DNA from 3 places in the Kribbella sp. NPDC059898 genome. Region 1 is predicted to be linked to each of the others. Evidence: riboswitches for the same ligand, from Rfam matches in the RefSeq annotation. Region 1 holds a riboswitch; each other region holds the start of a gene.

Region 1 (4,638 bases):
AACATCAAGCTGGTCGGCGCCGACACCGGTCAGCCGCTCGGCATCGGCAAGACGATCCTGCGCGACATCACCCACATCCTCGATGCCCTGCCGTGCTACTTGGGCTTCCTGTGGCCGCTGTGGGACGAGAAGAAGCAGACCTTCGCGGACAAGATCAACAACTCGTACGTCGTCAAGCTCTGACCGCAACACCCGGACGCCGCGACCCACAACTGGTCGCGGCGTCCTGCTCAGAACTGTCAGTGGGAGCGTAAGAGGCCCGCGCAGGTGACTGCCCACAGCACGCTGGTGAACGTGCCGATGATGAAGCGTTCTGCGACGGCCTGCGGAGTGACGGAGGCCGGCTGGTCCGGGCTGCGCAGCTCCGGATACCTGGCCAGCCCCTTGATGGCCAGCACGATCGCAATGCCCTCCGGCCAGCCCGCCACCAGCGACGCGTAGACGGCCAGCCGTTCGAGCGCACCGATCAGTGCGCCGCCACGCAGTACCTCTCCGGCTTTCTGCGTCGATTGGGCGTGTGTACTGCGTCTGTCCGCCAATGCCAGCACAGACGTCGTCAGCGGCCCTCCCCCGGCCACTGCGAGCCCTCCCGCGACCAGTAGCAGCAAATCCCACCACTGCTCAGCCCAGCCGGCCACACCGTCGCTGACGAGCAGCAGTACGCCGACAGCCGCCAGGCAGGCGAGCATGACGCCGCTGATGGCGATCTCGAGGTTGGACCCAGACTTGGGGACCCACGCCAGTACGGCGAGAACGAACGCGACCGCGGTCAGCGAGAGGACCAGGGCCGTCACGCAGCGACCCCGTGATGGAGGAGGTCCGCGGCGAGCACCCGGCCGCGCTGTTCCTCGGCGTACCCGGCCGCTTGGGCCCGTTGGGTGACTGCCGACTGGCTGATGCCGAGTTTCACGCCGATCTCCCGCCTGGTGAGTCCTTCGGCCAGCAGGTCGGCCACGGCCCACCCGCGCTCGCTACGGCGACGCAGTACGGACGCCATCAACCACAGCACCGTTTCCACCTGCTCCGCGCCGTGCGGGTCCGCTCCGACCACGTTCACGTGGTGCGGGCTCGACTTGGCCCGCGTCACCGCCTCCCGGGCGAATACGAACGCGTCGCCGCTGCCGGCCCTGGTACTGCGTGGCAGTGGCTCGCTGACCTCGCCGATGCCGAGGCCGACGTACCAACTGTCCGACCGCAGCAGCTCCACGATCACGTCGACGGTGGCCCGCGCCTCGTCCAGCACGCCCTGCACCTCGTCCCCGGCGGTCCGCTCGAACTTGCGTAACAACCCGGTCCGCCGCGGCCGGTGGTTCAGGGCGGTCAGCAGCTCGGGTACGAGATCACTCGTGCTTCGGCTGCCCCGCTGATCTACCGTGAGTACGAACACCATCACCCGACCTCCTTCCGATGGGTTAAGGCTACAACCTTATTCACTCAGAGTGAAGGCCAGAACCTGAACCGATTCACCCCGATCACTCCCCGTGTCCGGCCCGAGGGGCCGGGCCGGACCGGGGCCGCGGTCAGTCCGCGATCGGCAGGTAGAGCTTCTGGTCGGTGGAGCGGAACGTGTCGGACATTTCGGCGAAGCCGGCTTCGATGGCTTCGGTCGAGGTCAGGCCGCGTTCTTCGGCGTACTTGCGGATGTCGGCGGTGATGCGCATCGAGCAGAACTTCGGGCCGCACATCGAGCAGAAGTGTGCGGTCTTCGCGGGCTCGGCGGGCAGGGTCTCGTCGTGGAAGGAGCGCGCGGTGTCGGGATCCAGGGAGAGGTTGAACTGGTCCTCCCAGCGGAACTCGAACCTTGCCTTGGACAACGTGTCGTCCCAGGCCTGCGCGCCGGGATGCTCCTTCGCCAGATCGGCCGCGTGGGCAGCGATCTTGTACGTGATCACACCGGTCTTCACGTCGTCGCGGTCCGGCAGGCCGAGGTGTTCCTTGGGCGTGACGTAGCAGAGCATCGCCGTACCCAGCCAGCCGATCTGCGCCGCGCCGATCGCCGACGTGATGTGGTCGTAGGCCGGCGCCACATCAGTTGCCAACGGCCCCAAGGTGTAGAACGGCGCCTCGCCGCACAGCTCCTCCTCGAGCCGCACGTTCTCGGCGATCTTGTGCATGGGCACGTGTCCCGGCCCCTCGATCATCACCTGTACGTCGTGCTCCCAGGCGATCCGGGTCAGCTCCCCCAGCGTCCGCAGCTCGGCGAACTGCGCCTCGTCGTTCGCGTCCGCGATACACCCGGGCCGCAGCCCGTCGCCGAGCGAGAACGTCACGTCGTACTCCCGCAGGATCTCGCACAGCTCCGCGAAATGCGTGTACAGGAAGGACTCCTGGTGATGCGCGAGGCACCACGCCGCCATGATCGAACCGCCCCGCGACACGATCCCGGTGATCCGCCGCGCGGTCAGCGGCACGTACCGCAGCAGGACGCCGGCGTGCACGGTCATGTAGTCGACGCCCTGCTCGCACTGCTCGATCACGGTGTCGCGGTACACCTCCCACGACAGCGCCGCCGGATCGCCCTTCACCTTCTCCAGCGCCTGGTAGAGCGGGACCGTACCGATCGGCACCGGCGAGTTCCGCAGGATCCACTCGCGGGTCTCGTGGATGTTCTTCCCGGTGGACAGGTCCATCACCGTGTCCGCGCCCCACCGGGTCGCCCAGACCAGCTTCTCGACCTCGTCCTCGATCGAGGAGGACACGGCCGAGTTGCCGATGTTCGCGTTCACCTTCACCAGGAACTTCTTCCCGATGATCATCGGTTCGCTCTCCGGGTGGCAACGGTTCGCCGGGATCACCGCCCGGCCGCGCGCCACCTCCGCCCGGACGAACTCCGGCTCCAGCCCTTCCCGGACGGCGACGTACCGCATCTCCTCGGTGATCGTCCCGGCCCGCGCGTGCCCGAGCTGGGTCAGCCCGGAGCGCCCGGCGATCCAGTTCCGCCGCAACGGCGGCAGACCGGCCTGTACGTCGATCCGCGCGGACGCGTCGGTGTACGGACCCGAGGTGTCGTAGAGGTCGAAGTACTCGCCGTTGGTGAGGTTGACGCGCCGCGCCGGTACGCCGAGCTCGCCGCGATAGATCTTCTCCGACCCCGAGATCGGACCGGTGCTGACAGTGACCATGCTGCTGCTCCCTACGCCGGAATTACCCGGACAGGTTCTGCGGTCGGCGGCGCCGGCCAGGTCAGATTCCTGGGTCCAGCCGCCCTCTCAGCCCACTACGGTGCGAGCTCCCGCGGTCTGTAGTTGTCAGCGCCCACCATAATCGGGTCATGCGAGACCTCGTGTACCCACCCGTCATCGGCTTCGCCAAGACCGCCTTCTTGGCCCTGGATCTGAAGATCCGCCGGACCGGGACCGAGCACGTCCCGCACACCGGCGGCGCACTGATCGCGATCAACCACATCAGCTACGTCGACTTCATCCTCGGCGGGTACGGCGCGGTGCCCGCCAAGCGGCTCGTCCGCTTCATGGCCAAAGAGGTGCTGTTCCGGAACCGGTACTCCGGTCCGTTGATGCGGGGGATGCACCACATCCCGGTGGACCGGGAGGCGGGCGCGGCGTCGTACCGGACGGCCGTCGACTACCTACGGGCCGGCGAGCTGGTCGGCGTGTTCCCGGAGGCGACGATCAGCCGGTCGTTCGAGCTGAAGGAGTTCAAGTCCGGCACGGTCCGGCTGGCGGCGGAGGCCGGCGTACCGGTACTGCCGATGATCCTGTGGGGCACCCAGCGGATGTTCACCAAGGACCACCCGCGGGACTTCACGCGGCACCGCCCGATCTCGATCAGCATCGGCGCTCCGCTCACCGTGACGCCGGACGACGACCCGGCCGAGGCCACCACCCGGCTGCGCTCGACGATGGCCGGGATGCTCGACGAGAGCATCCGCGGGTACCCGGAGCAGCCGCAGGGCGCCTGGTGGCTGCCGGCCGCGTACGGCGGCGGCGCGCCGACCCCGGAGGAGGCCGAGCGGCTGGACCGCGAGGAGCTCGAGCGACGGGCCGAACGGCGGAGAAGCTCTTGACCCTCGGGGCGGATCGAGGGTACGAAAGCACTCGTTGAGGTAACAGGTACCTGGGGGGTTCCTGTTCGGTGGGCGGCCGCGGCGGCCCGCGTACTCGAGCAGGCGGGGGCAGGGAAGTGTTCGATTCACCGGAAGAGCTCCATCTTTTCGAGCCCGGTGCGCTGACGCCTGCGCCGCACGTGGCCGAGCACATCCCGGACGCGGGCGCGTACTTCGTGGACTGGGCGACCCGGGACCTGTCCGCCGACCGCGCCCGCGAGATCGAGTCCGCGGTGAACGGCCGGCGCAACCAGAACGGGTGGTTCCCGCTGGAGACGCTGGACAGCATCGGCAGCAAGGGCTTCTGGCGCGGCCCGCTGACCTACCTGGCGCGGATGACGGCCGACGACCCGCAGATCGTCCAGGAATGGGCCACGGACGGCCTGCCGGACGAGCAGAGCACCCTTATCGAGGCCACCGTCGACCACCTGCTCCACCAGCAGGGGCACGCGGCCGCGGCCACCTGGGCGGTCGCCGTACGCCCACGCACGTTCCTGGACGCAGAGGTGCTCGGCAGCCGCCTGCTGGCCGCATGGGAGTACAACCTCGGCTCCATCCGCGCTAGGGACGTCGCC
Region 2 (4,638 bases), on a different contig from region 1:
TGAGCTCCCGGCGGCGCGGCCAGCACAGTCGACGGAAGTCCTATCGAGGGCAATGGCTGGTGGTGACCGCCTTGGCGGTGCTGGCGACTGTCGTGGTGGCGCATCCGGACATAACCCACCGCAGCAGCCTCGCGGCGCAGGCTGTTGCGGGGGTCAACGATGTGGCGGACGAGGAGCAGGTCGTCTCGGTGACGCCTACGCCGGTGCCTACGCCGACGCAGAAGTTCACGACGCCGTTGCGGCCGGCGCCTTCGTTGACGAAGAAGCCGAAGGTCTTCGTGTCCAGCGGCAAGCTCGCCGTCGTGCCGGGCGTCAGCAAGGCGAACGGCGTCCGCGACAAGCTCACCTACCGGGTCGAGATCGAGCAGGGTGTCACGGTGAACGGCGCCGAGGTCGCGGCGAAGATCCACAAGACGCTGACGGATCCGCGCGGCTGGCAGGCGCTGCACCCGGTGAGCTTCGAGCGTACCGACAAGCCGGACGCCGACCTGCGGATCATCCTGGCGACGCCGTCGCTGACCGACAAGCTCTGCCTCCCGCTCGACACCGGCGGCGAGGTGTCCTGCCGGGTCGAGGACCGCGTCGTACTGAACGCGAAGCGCTGGATCTACGCGATCCCGGCGTACAACGGCAACATCGAGCTGTACCGCAGCTACCTGGTGAACCACGAGGTCGGGCACGCGCTCGGCCACGGGCACTCGACGTGCACCACCCCGAAGACCCCCGCGCCGGTGATGATGCAGCAGACGAAGGGCCTGGCCGGCTGCCTGCCGAACGCCTGGCCGACGGTCAGGGCCACCTGAGACACTGGGTACGGACGGGAGGAGCAGCCGATGTCGTCACAGGACTTCCCGACGTACGGCCGGGACCACGGGCCCGACAAGCAGCAACCGCCCGCTGAGGAGCACCAGTACGCTCCGCCTACGCCGTACGGCGATGGCTCTTACGGCCCTGGTCACCAGCCGCCGCAAGAGCAGTTCCCGTACGCACAACCTCAGCCGTACGGCGGTCAGCAACCGGAGCAGCAGACCAACCCGGCGTACGTGCAGCCTCCGGTCTACCGCCCCGGCGCTCCGTACGGCCAGCCGGCGAACCCGCAGCCGCACGAGCTCCCGACGTACGGGCGGGCCGGCGCGACGGGCGATCCCCGCGTCTCCCGCGTACTCGGGCTGGCGGCCTTCATCGCCGCGATCTACGGCCTGCTCGTCCTGACGGTCCAACGCGTCGCGCTCCGCGAGATCTCCCAGGCGCCGGGCTCACCGCTCAACCACCCGCTCCGCACCGACGTACTGGACGCGATCGGCCAGCTGCTGCTCGTGGTCGTCGGTGTCGCCGGGCTGGTGATGTGGGTCCGCGACCTGCTCGCCCGCCGGAAGACCGGCATCAACCCGAAGCCGCCCGAGCTGGTCGGTCTGCTGGCCGTCGCGGTGTCCGCGATCCCGATCCTGGTCTGGCTGATCATCGTGCTGTCCACCGGCCTCGGCGGGAACGACGGCGCGGTCCACCGGCTGCCCGCGGCGTACGGCTGGGGCGGCTTCGGGCTGCTGCTCCTCGCCGTCGGGTTCTTCCTCGGGTACCGCGAACTGCGCCCCGACCTACCGAACCCGGTCGTCAAGGCGCCGCCGGCCAAGGCTCCCTGGGAGTGAGCGCACCCGTCGTCCTCGTCCCCGGTCTGGGCCTCGGCCCCGAGTCGTACGCGCGGACAGTCGAACACCTCACCACGCCGTACCACGTGGTCACACTTCCCGGGTACGGCGAACCGGCGGGCTCGCGGGAGGACCTGCACCCGCGGGCGCTCGCGGTCGCGCTGGCGGACAAGATCCGCGAGCGGGCGGTCCTGGTCGGTCACTCGGCCAGCTGCCAGATCGTCGTCGAGACCGCGGTCCGCTACCCGGAACTGATGCACGCCGTGGTGCTGATCGCCCCGGCCGGTGACGCCCGGATGTCCAGCTGGGTCGACCGGGCCGTCCGCTGGCTGGGCTCCGCCGTACCCGACTCGCCCAAGCTCATCCGTACGGTGACCCCGCAGTACGCCCGTACGACGCTGCCGTCGATCGCGAGAGCTGCCGAGGCGGCCCGCCACCACGACCTGGCGGAGGTCATCTCCCGGGTCAAGGCGCCCGTACTGGTCGTCCGTGGCAGGCATGACCTGCTCTCCACCGCGGAGTGGGTCGACCGGCTCGCTGAGCTCAGCCACGGCGAGGCCCGCACGCTGGACACCGGCGCCCACATGCCGGTCGTGACGAACGGCCCGGAGCTGGCCGCTCTCATAGAACGAGCGGCCGCTCTTCCCTCAGGTAGCTGACGAGTTAAACTCAGCGGCACAAACCTTATGCGGGAGCTCGCACCGAGAAGCGCGGGCTGAGAGGGCGACAGCTGGGTCGCCGACCGCCTGAACCTGACCGGGTAATGCCGGCGTAGGGAGTGGGGTCACTCATGACCGATACGACTGTTCGTCCTGCCGGCACGATCGAGGCGCCGCTGGTCCTGACCACCGACGCGCCGCGCACGCTCGGGTTCTTCCCGCAGTTCACCCTCTGGGCGAACCTCGGGATCTCGCTGTTCGGACCGGTCACCGGTGCACTGGTGGCGGCGTACACCGGGTCATTGGCCCAGGGGCTGCTCGCGATCGTCGTGGGCTGCGGGCTCGGCGCTCTCGTACTCGGCGGCTCGGCCGTGTTCGGCTCGCACACCGGCGCGCCCGCGATGGCCGCACTCCGGGGCATCTTCGGACGGCGCGGATCGATGGCACCGACCGTACTGAACATCGCGCAGAACATCGGCTGGGCGACGATGGAGATCATCGTGATCTCGCAGGCCGCGGTCGCGGTGACAGGTCCGAAATGGCGCTGGCTGTTCGTCCTGCTGGCCGGGTTGGTCGCCACCTCGATGGCCGTTCGCCCGCTCGGCAGCGTGAAGCTGCTGCGGAAGTTCATGGTCTGGCTGGTGCTGCTCGCCTCGGCGTACCTCTTCGTCCAGGTACTCACCAGGCCGGTGCACGCTCTGCCGCAGGACAACGTGTACGGCTTCTGGCCCGCGGTCGACCTGGCCGCAGCCGGCGTGGTGTCGTTCGCCCCGCTGGCCGCCGACTACACCCGGCACTCGCGTACGAACAAGGCGGCGTTCAGCAGCTCCGCGCTCGGCTACGGCCTGGCCGCGATCATCTACTACGCGCTCGGCGTGTTCGCGGTGGCGACCCTGCAGACGAACACGGACAACGTGATCACCGCCCTCGTCACCCTGCCGGCCGGCGCGATCGCGCTCTTCGTCCTGCTGGTGGACGAGGTCGACGAGGCCTACGCGAACGTCTACTCGACGACCATGTCCCTGCACAACCTGATCGGGCACATCGACCGCCGCTGGATCTCGGTCGCCATCGGAGCCGTTGCCACCGGCATCGCGATGTTCATCGACCTAGGCAACTACACCCAGTTCCTCTACCTGATTGGGTCGGTCTTCATTCCGTTGTTCGCGGTCGCGATCGCCGACTTCTTCCTGGTGAGCAAGATGAAGTGGGATGTCTCGAGTACGGCGAAGTTCCGCTGGCAACCCGCCGTCGCCTGGCTGATCGGCTTCATCGCCTACCAGCTGGTGAACCCGGGCACCGTAGCCGGATGGTCCCCGTTCTGGACCAAGATCCAGCAGGCCCTCTTCAACCACCACCCGGTCCCGGGCTGGCTCGGCGCGACGTACACCTCGATCCTCGTCTCGATGCTCGCCGCCGTCCTGCTCGGCCGGATCCGGCGGCCGGTCGCCTAGCGGTACTCGGGGTTCTCGAAGTCGAAGCGGCAGCCGGCGTCCCACTCGGACCGCTGGTTGCCGTGCGCCGGGAGGCCGCCGGCGTCCTTGAGCATCCTTGCCAGGTGCAACAAGTTCCAGGTCATGAACGTGGTGTTCCGGTTCGTGAAGTCGTTCTCCGGTCCGCCGGATCCCTCATCCAGGTACGACGGTCCCGGCCCGGCCGCACCGATCCACCCGGCATCGGCCTGCGGCGGGATCGTGTACCCGAGGTGCTGCAGCGAGTAGAGGACGTTCATCGCGCAATGCTTCACCCCGTCCTCGTTCCCGGTGATCAGACAGCCGCCGACACGCCCGTAGTACGCGTACTGCCCGTGCTCGTTGAGGATCGACGAGTTGCCGTACAGGCGCTCGATCACCCGCTTGGTCACCGAACTGTTGTCACCGAGCCAGATCGGTCCCGCGATCACCAGGATGTCGGCCGCCATCACCTTCGCCTGAATCGCAGGCCAGGCGTCGCTCGCCCACCCATGCTCGGTCATATCCGGCCAGACCCCGGTCGCGATGTCATGGTCCACGGCCCGCACCACCTCGGTCGCGACCCCCTGCTTGTCCATGATCCGCCGGCTCACCTCCACCAACCCCTCGGTATTGCTACGCTCCGGGGACCGCTTCAACGTGCAGTTGATGAAAAGCGCGCTCAGATCGTCGTACGTCGTCATCTCGGCTCCTCCCCGCACCAAGTGTGCGCGCCGAGCCGAAGGTTCGACATTACGTGGCGAGAAACATCTGACCTGAACGCGTCCCCCAAGTACGCCGTCCGCCGCGGCCTGCGTCCGGCGTGCGTGGTCGTCAAGGTGGTTCGGCTGGCCGCTCGTGAGGTGAGTGGTCGAGCTGTGC
Region 3 (4,638 bases), on a different contig from region 1:
CGATCACACCGGGGGTTGAGAAACCGGTTTCCATCGGGAGAGGATACGGAGGTGGGCCGGACACCGAAGGACACCATCACGATCACCGACGTCGCACGCGTGGCCGAGGTGTCGCGGGCGACCGTGTCGCGGGTGATGAACGGCCGGCTCAGTGTCGCACCCGAGATCGTCGCCCGGGTACGGGCCGCCGCGGAGCAGCTGAACTACCGCCCGAGCGACCTGGCCCGGAGCCTGTCGCTGGGCCGGACGAACATGGTCGCGCTGGTCGTCCCGGACCTCGGCAACCCGCTGTTCCAGCAGATCCTCCGGGGCATCACGAACGCGTCGGCCGCGGCCGGGTACAAGGTGCTGGTCGCCGAGACCGACGAGGACCCGGAGGCCGAGGCGGCGATCGCGATCGAGGCCCGGCGGCGCTGCGACGCGCTGATCATGGTCTCGCCGCGGATGGACCAGCAGCGCCTGGTCGAGCTGCTGCCGCAGGTGCAACCGGTCATCCTCGTCAACCGTCAAGGCCCGGCGGAGGTCTCGTCGGTGGTGGTCGACTACGGCCGCGCCGTCCGGATCGTGGTCGACTACCTGGTCGGCCTCGGACACCGCCGGCTCGCGTTCCTGTCCGGCCCGCCCGCGTCCGCCTCGAACATGCTGCGCCTGCGGGCACTCGAGGTCGCCGCGCGGGAGATCCCGGGGCTGGACCTGGTCCGGCTGGAGTGCGGCTGGTCGATCGAGGACGGGTACGCCGCGATGGAACGGGTCCTCGAGTCGCAGGCGACGGCGGTGGTCGCGTTCAACGATCTGGTCGCGTTCGGGCTGCTGGCGCGGCTCAACGAGGTCGGGGTCGCCGTACCGGCGGATCTGTCCGTGACCGGGATGGACGACATCGGGCTGGCGCGGTTCGCCGTACCGTCGCTGACGACCGTGCGGGTCCCGCAGAAGGACCTGGGGGAGCTGGCGTGGCGGCGGTTGCTCGCGTCGATCGGGGGACCCGCGGACGCGGCGGACGGCGTACCGGAGTTGCGGCTGGCGGTGCGGGCGAGCACCGGTCCGGTGCCGCAGGACCCGCGGCCGGCGGCGTCGGACGACCGGATCGGATGGCAGCAGCAGGGCGACATCTTCGAGCTGGGGAGTTCCGCGGGGCTGCTCGCGCGGTACGAGTTCGGCCGGCGGATGCCGCAGGTGCACGCGCCACGCCCGTACCTGCATCCGGTCCGGACGCTCGGCGGGCACCCGTTGACGCAGGTCAGCCCGGTCGACCACCGGCACCACTACGGCGTCTCGCTCGCGGTCGCGCAGGTGAACGGTACGTCGCACTGGGGCGCGCGTACCTACGTCCGCGGCCAAGGACCGACCCTGCTGACGAACCACGGCCAGCAACGCAGCCGCGGCGTCACCGTCAACGATCGCGAACTCATCGACGACATCACCTGGTACGACGAACAGGGCCGCCCGCAGTTGGTGGAACGCCGGAGCCTCACGGGCGACCTGGCGTTCGGCGGCTGGCGCCTCGACTGGCGGAGCGTGCTGACCGCCCGGTACGGCTCGGTCCGGATCGACAGTCCGGCGACGACCGGCCGCGACGGCGCGGCGTACGGCGGGATCTTCTGGCGGCTGCCGTTGTCGGAAACCGTCGTTCTGAGCGCCGACGGTGAAGGGGCGGAGGCGGCGTTCGGGTCGACGAGTCCGTGGATCGCCTTCGTGCAGGGCGATGTGAGCCTGCTGCTGGTCCAGCCCGAGCACGTACGGCCGTGGTTCCTGCGGGTCTCGGAGTACGTCGGCGTGTGCCCAGCGCTGGCGTGGGACGAGCCGTTGGTGCTGCAACCGAACCAGGAGCTGACGTTGTCGTTGACCGCAGTACTCCTGGATCGGTCGCTGGAGGCGGCGGACGCTAAAAGGCTGGCAGACCAGTTGTAGGCGACGACGCGAGCGCGGACTGCCAGCGGCGCGGGACGCGTCCGGCGAGGCGGGCGTTCCGGCCGGCGGAGACGGCGTCGCGCATCGCGGCGGCCATCAGCGCGGGCTTCTCGGCGCGGGTCACCGGGGTCGCCAGCATCACCGCGTCGCAGCCGAGCTCCATCGCGAGCGCGGCGTCACTCGCCGTACCGATGCCGGCGTCGACCACCACCGGGACGTTCGCGGCCTCGGCGATCAGCGCGAGGTTGTGCGGGTTCCGGATGCCGAGCGCCGAACCGATGGGTGCGGCCAACGGCATGACCGCCGCGCACCCCGCCTGCTCCAGGCGGCGGGCCAGGATCGGGTCGTCGTTGGTGTAGGGGAGGACCGTGAAACCGTCCGCCACCAAGGCCTCCACGGCATCCAGCAGCTCGATCGGGTCCGGCAGCAGCAGGTGGTCGTCGGCGACCACCTCGACCTTGATCAGGTCGGTCTCCAGCGCCTCGCGGGCGAGCTTCGCGGTCAGGACGGCCTCGGCGGCGGTGTGGCAGCCGGCCGTGTTCGGCAGGACGTCGATGCCGTGCTTCTTCAGTACGTCGAGCACCGAGCCTTCGTGGCCGGTGCCGAGCCGGCGCATCGCGACCGTGGTGAGTTGGGTGCCGGAGGCAACCAATGCCTCCTCCAGCACCTCCAGGTTGGCGGCACCGCCGGTACCCATGATCAGCCGGGAGGCGTACGTCCGCCCGCCGAGCTCGAGGGGATCGTCCATCTCAGCCTCCCTGCGTCGCGCTGACGATCTCGACCCGGTCGCCCGGGCGGACCGTGGTCTGCGCCCACTCGGCCCTGGTCAGCACGTTCTGATTCACCGCGACCGCGATCCCGGTGCTCCGGTCGGAGAACTCCGCGACCAGTTCGGCCACCGACTTCCCGGCCGGCCCGTCGACCGCCGTACCGTTCACCCAGACGGATTCCATCCCGCTCCTCCCTACGCCGGAATTACCCGATTCAGGTTCAGCGGTCGGTGACGGCAGCCACCCTCTCAGCCCACTCCCTGCAAGCTCCCGCGGACATCTCGACTGTAGCTCACCCTCCCGACCGTTTCAGGATCGGGAGGGTGGCGTGGACGCTACGGTGCCGTCACGGAGGTTACGGCCGAGCCGGAGATGTACGTCGGCCAGGTGCCGACGGTGACCGTGACCTGACCGTTCGCGTTCGGGGTCAGGGTGTACGGGAGGCCGTACAGGCTGGTGACCTGCACCGGGCCGGTCGCGTTGACCGTGACGGTCGTGTTCGCGCCGGAGGCGGCCCAGATCGCGCGGAACGGCGTGCCGTCATTGGCCGCGTACACCTGGTCGATCAGCCCGTTGCCCGGGTACTCCTTGCCGAGGAACGTCGCGCCGCGGAGCTGACGAGCGGCTGTCGCGTAGGCGACGTACGACGGTTTCGGCGTGTAGGCGCCGAGCGCGTCCGCCTCGTTGTGCACCAGCCCGAAGTTGTTCTCCTGGTCGGCGGGGTTGATGCCGTCGTTCTTGAAGTCGTACAGGTAGAACCGGTCGACGTCGTGCCCGGGGACGTTGAGCATCTCGCGGGCGACGTACATCGCCTGCGTGGGCTCGCTGACCGGCGCGGCGCTGCCGGCACCGGTGTACCAGCCGGCCTCGGTGATCCAGATCGGTTTGTCGACACCGCCGTTGTACTGCCGGATCGTCGCCCGCACCTGGTCGAGGAAGGTGCCGAGGCTCTCGGGCGCGTTCAGGTAGTTGTACGGGTGTACCGACACCACGTCGAGGTACTTCAGCCCACCGAGCTGACAGAACTGCTGGATCCACGCCTGCTGCGTGACGTCGGTGTCCCCACCGCCGACGATCGTCAGCCCCGGGTGGTTCGCCTTCAGCTTCGGATACGTTGCCTTGAGCAACGCCAGGTAACTGTCCGGGGTGAAGTTGGACGGCCCGGCGGCGTTCACGTCCCACTCGTTCCAGATCGCCAGGTTCTTCACCTGCGGGTACTGGCTCGCGAGCGCGTCCGCGTAGTTCGCGAACCCGGCCCTGCCTGCGTCGGTGAACGGCGCGTCGAAGGGGTCGCCCGCGACGTCGTCGTACTTGGCGTTGCCGTAGTCCGCGATCAGCAGCGGGTCGATCCCGTTGGACTGGAAGGCCTGCTGGTACGACGTGAACTTCGCCGGGAACGTGTAGCTGCCGACGGTGGTCTCGATGTCCGCCCATTTCGCCTCGTCGCGCGCGGTCCGCGCCCCGGACTGTGCGAGCAGCGGCATCACGTCCTGGTTCCACGTAGCTCCGAAGTGCGTGCCGGCTCCCTGGTACGTCGGGGCCGTGGTCGCGGCGACCGCGTCGACGTTGACTGCTGCCGACGTACCGCTGTTGAGGATCGCGCTCTTGTCCAGCGTCAGCATGATCGCCTTCGCCGGGCCGTGCCAGATGCCGTCGTCGGCGCCGCCGAAGTGCAGGTACCCGGTGCCGTGGTCGAACTGGGTGACGCTGAGGTGCTGCCAGGCGGACCCGGACACCGCCAGGCGCTGCTGGTGGACCTGGCCGGTCGCGTCCGTGAGCCGCAGACCGATCGAGGATACCTGGCTCGATTTCACCCATAGATCAAGGGCTTTGAGGTCGATCGGGACGAAGGTGCGTTGGAGCGCGACGTAGTTGCCGCCGCCGGTGAAGTCGCCGCTGAGCTTGGCGGACTGCGCGCCGGACTGCGGCGACGCGGTGTCGTAGCTGAGGCTGCCGGTCG

Evidence for each region. A riboswitch is a leader RNA that binds a small molecule or an ion and turns the genes downstream of it on or off. The one in region 1 is predicted to bind thiamine pyrophosphate.
Region 2: it holds a riboswitch for thiamine pyrophosphate, as region 1 does, so the genes downstream of both, ACFV9C_RS02710 (purine-cytosine permease family protein) here and thiC (phosphomethylpyrimidine synthase ThiC) in region 1, are expected to answer to the same signal.
Region 3: it holds a riboswitch for thiamine pyrophosphate, as region 1 does, so the genes downstream of both, thiS (sulfur carrier protein ThiS) here and thiC (phosphomethylpyrimidine synthase ThiC) in region 1, are expected to answer to the same signal.

Annotation. Positions count from the first base shown of each region.
Region 1 covers NZ_JBHWKR010000017.1:141,909-146,546, forward strand. The annotation lists gene ACFV9C_RS37830 (RDD family protein) at 1-183, shown strand, start outside; gene ACFV9C_RS37835 (hypothetical protein) at 240-794, opposite strand; gene ACFV9C_RS37840 (transposase) at 791-1,390, opposite strand; gene thiC (phosphomethylpyrimidine synthase ThiC) at 1,521-3,122, opposite strand; TPP riboswitch at 3,114-3,244, opposite strand; gene ACFV9C_RS37850 (lysophospholipid acyltransferase family protein) at 3,272-4,024, shown strand; gene ACFV9C_RS37855 (hypothetical protein) at 4,141-4,638, shown strand, end outside.
Region 2 covers NZ_JBHWKR010000001.1:544,185-548,822, forward strand. The annotation lists gene ACFV9C_RS02695 (DUF3152 domain-containing protein) at 1-803, shown strand, start outside; gene ACFV9C_RS02700 (hypothetical protein) at 834-1,646, shown strand; gene ACFV9C_RS02705 (alpha/beta fold hydrolase) at 1,643-2,305, shown strand; TPP riboswitch at 2,325-2,441, shown strand; gene ACFV9C_RS02710 (purine-cytosine permease family protein) at 2,437-3,759, shown strand; gene ACFV9C_RS02715 (flavodoxin family protein) at 3,756-4,460, opposite strand.
Region 3 covers NZ_JBHWKR010000029.1:7,318-11,955, forward strand. The annotation lists gene ACFV9C_RS43610 (DUF6807 family protein) at 52-1,908, shown strand; gene ACFV9C_RS43615 (thiazole synthase) at 1,883-2,656, opposite strand; gene thiS (sulfur carrier protein ThiS) at 2,658-2,861, opposite strand; TPP riboswitch at 2,853-2,962, opposite strand; gene ACFV9C_RS43625 (glycosyl hydrolase) at 3,014-4,638, opposite strand, start outside.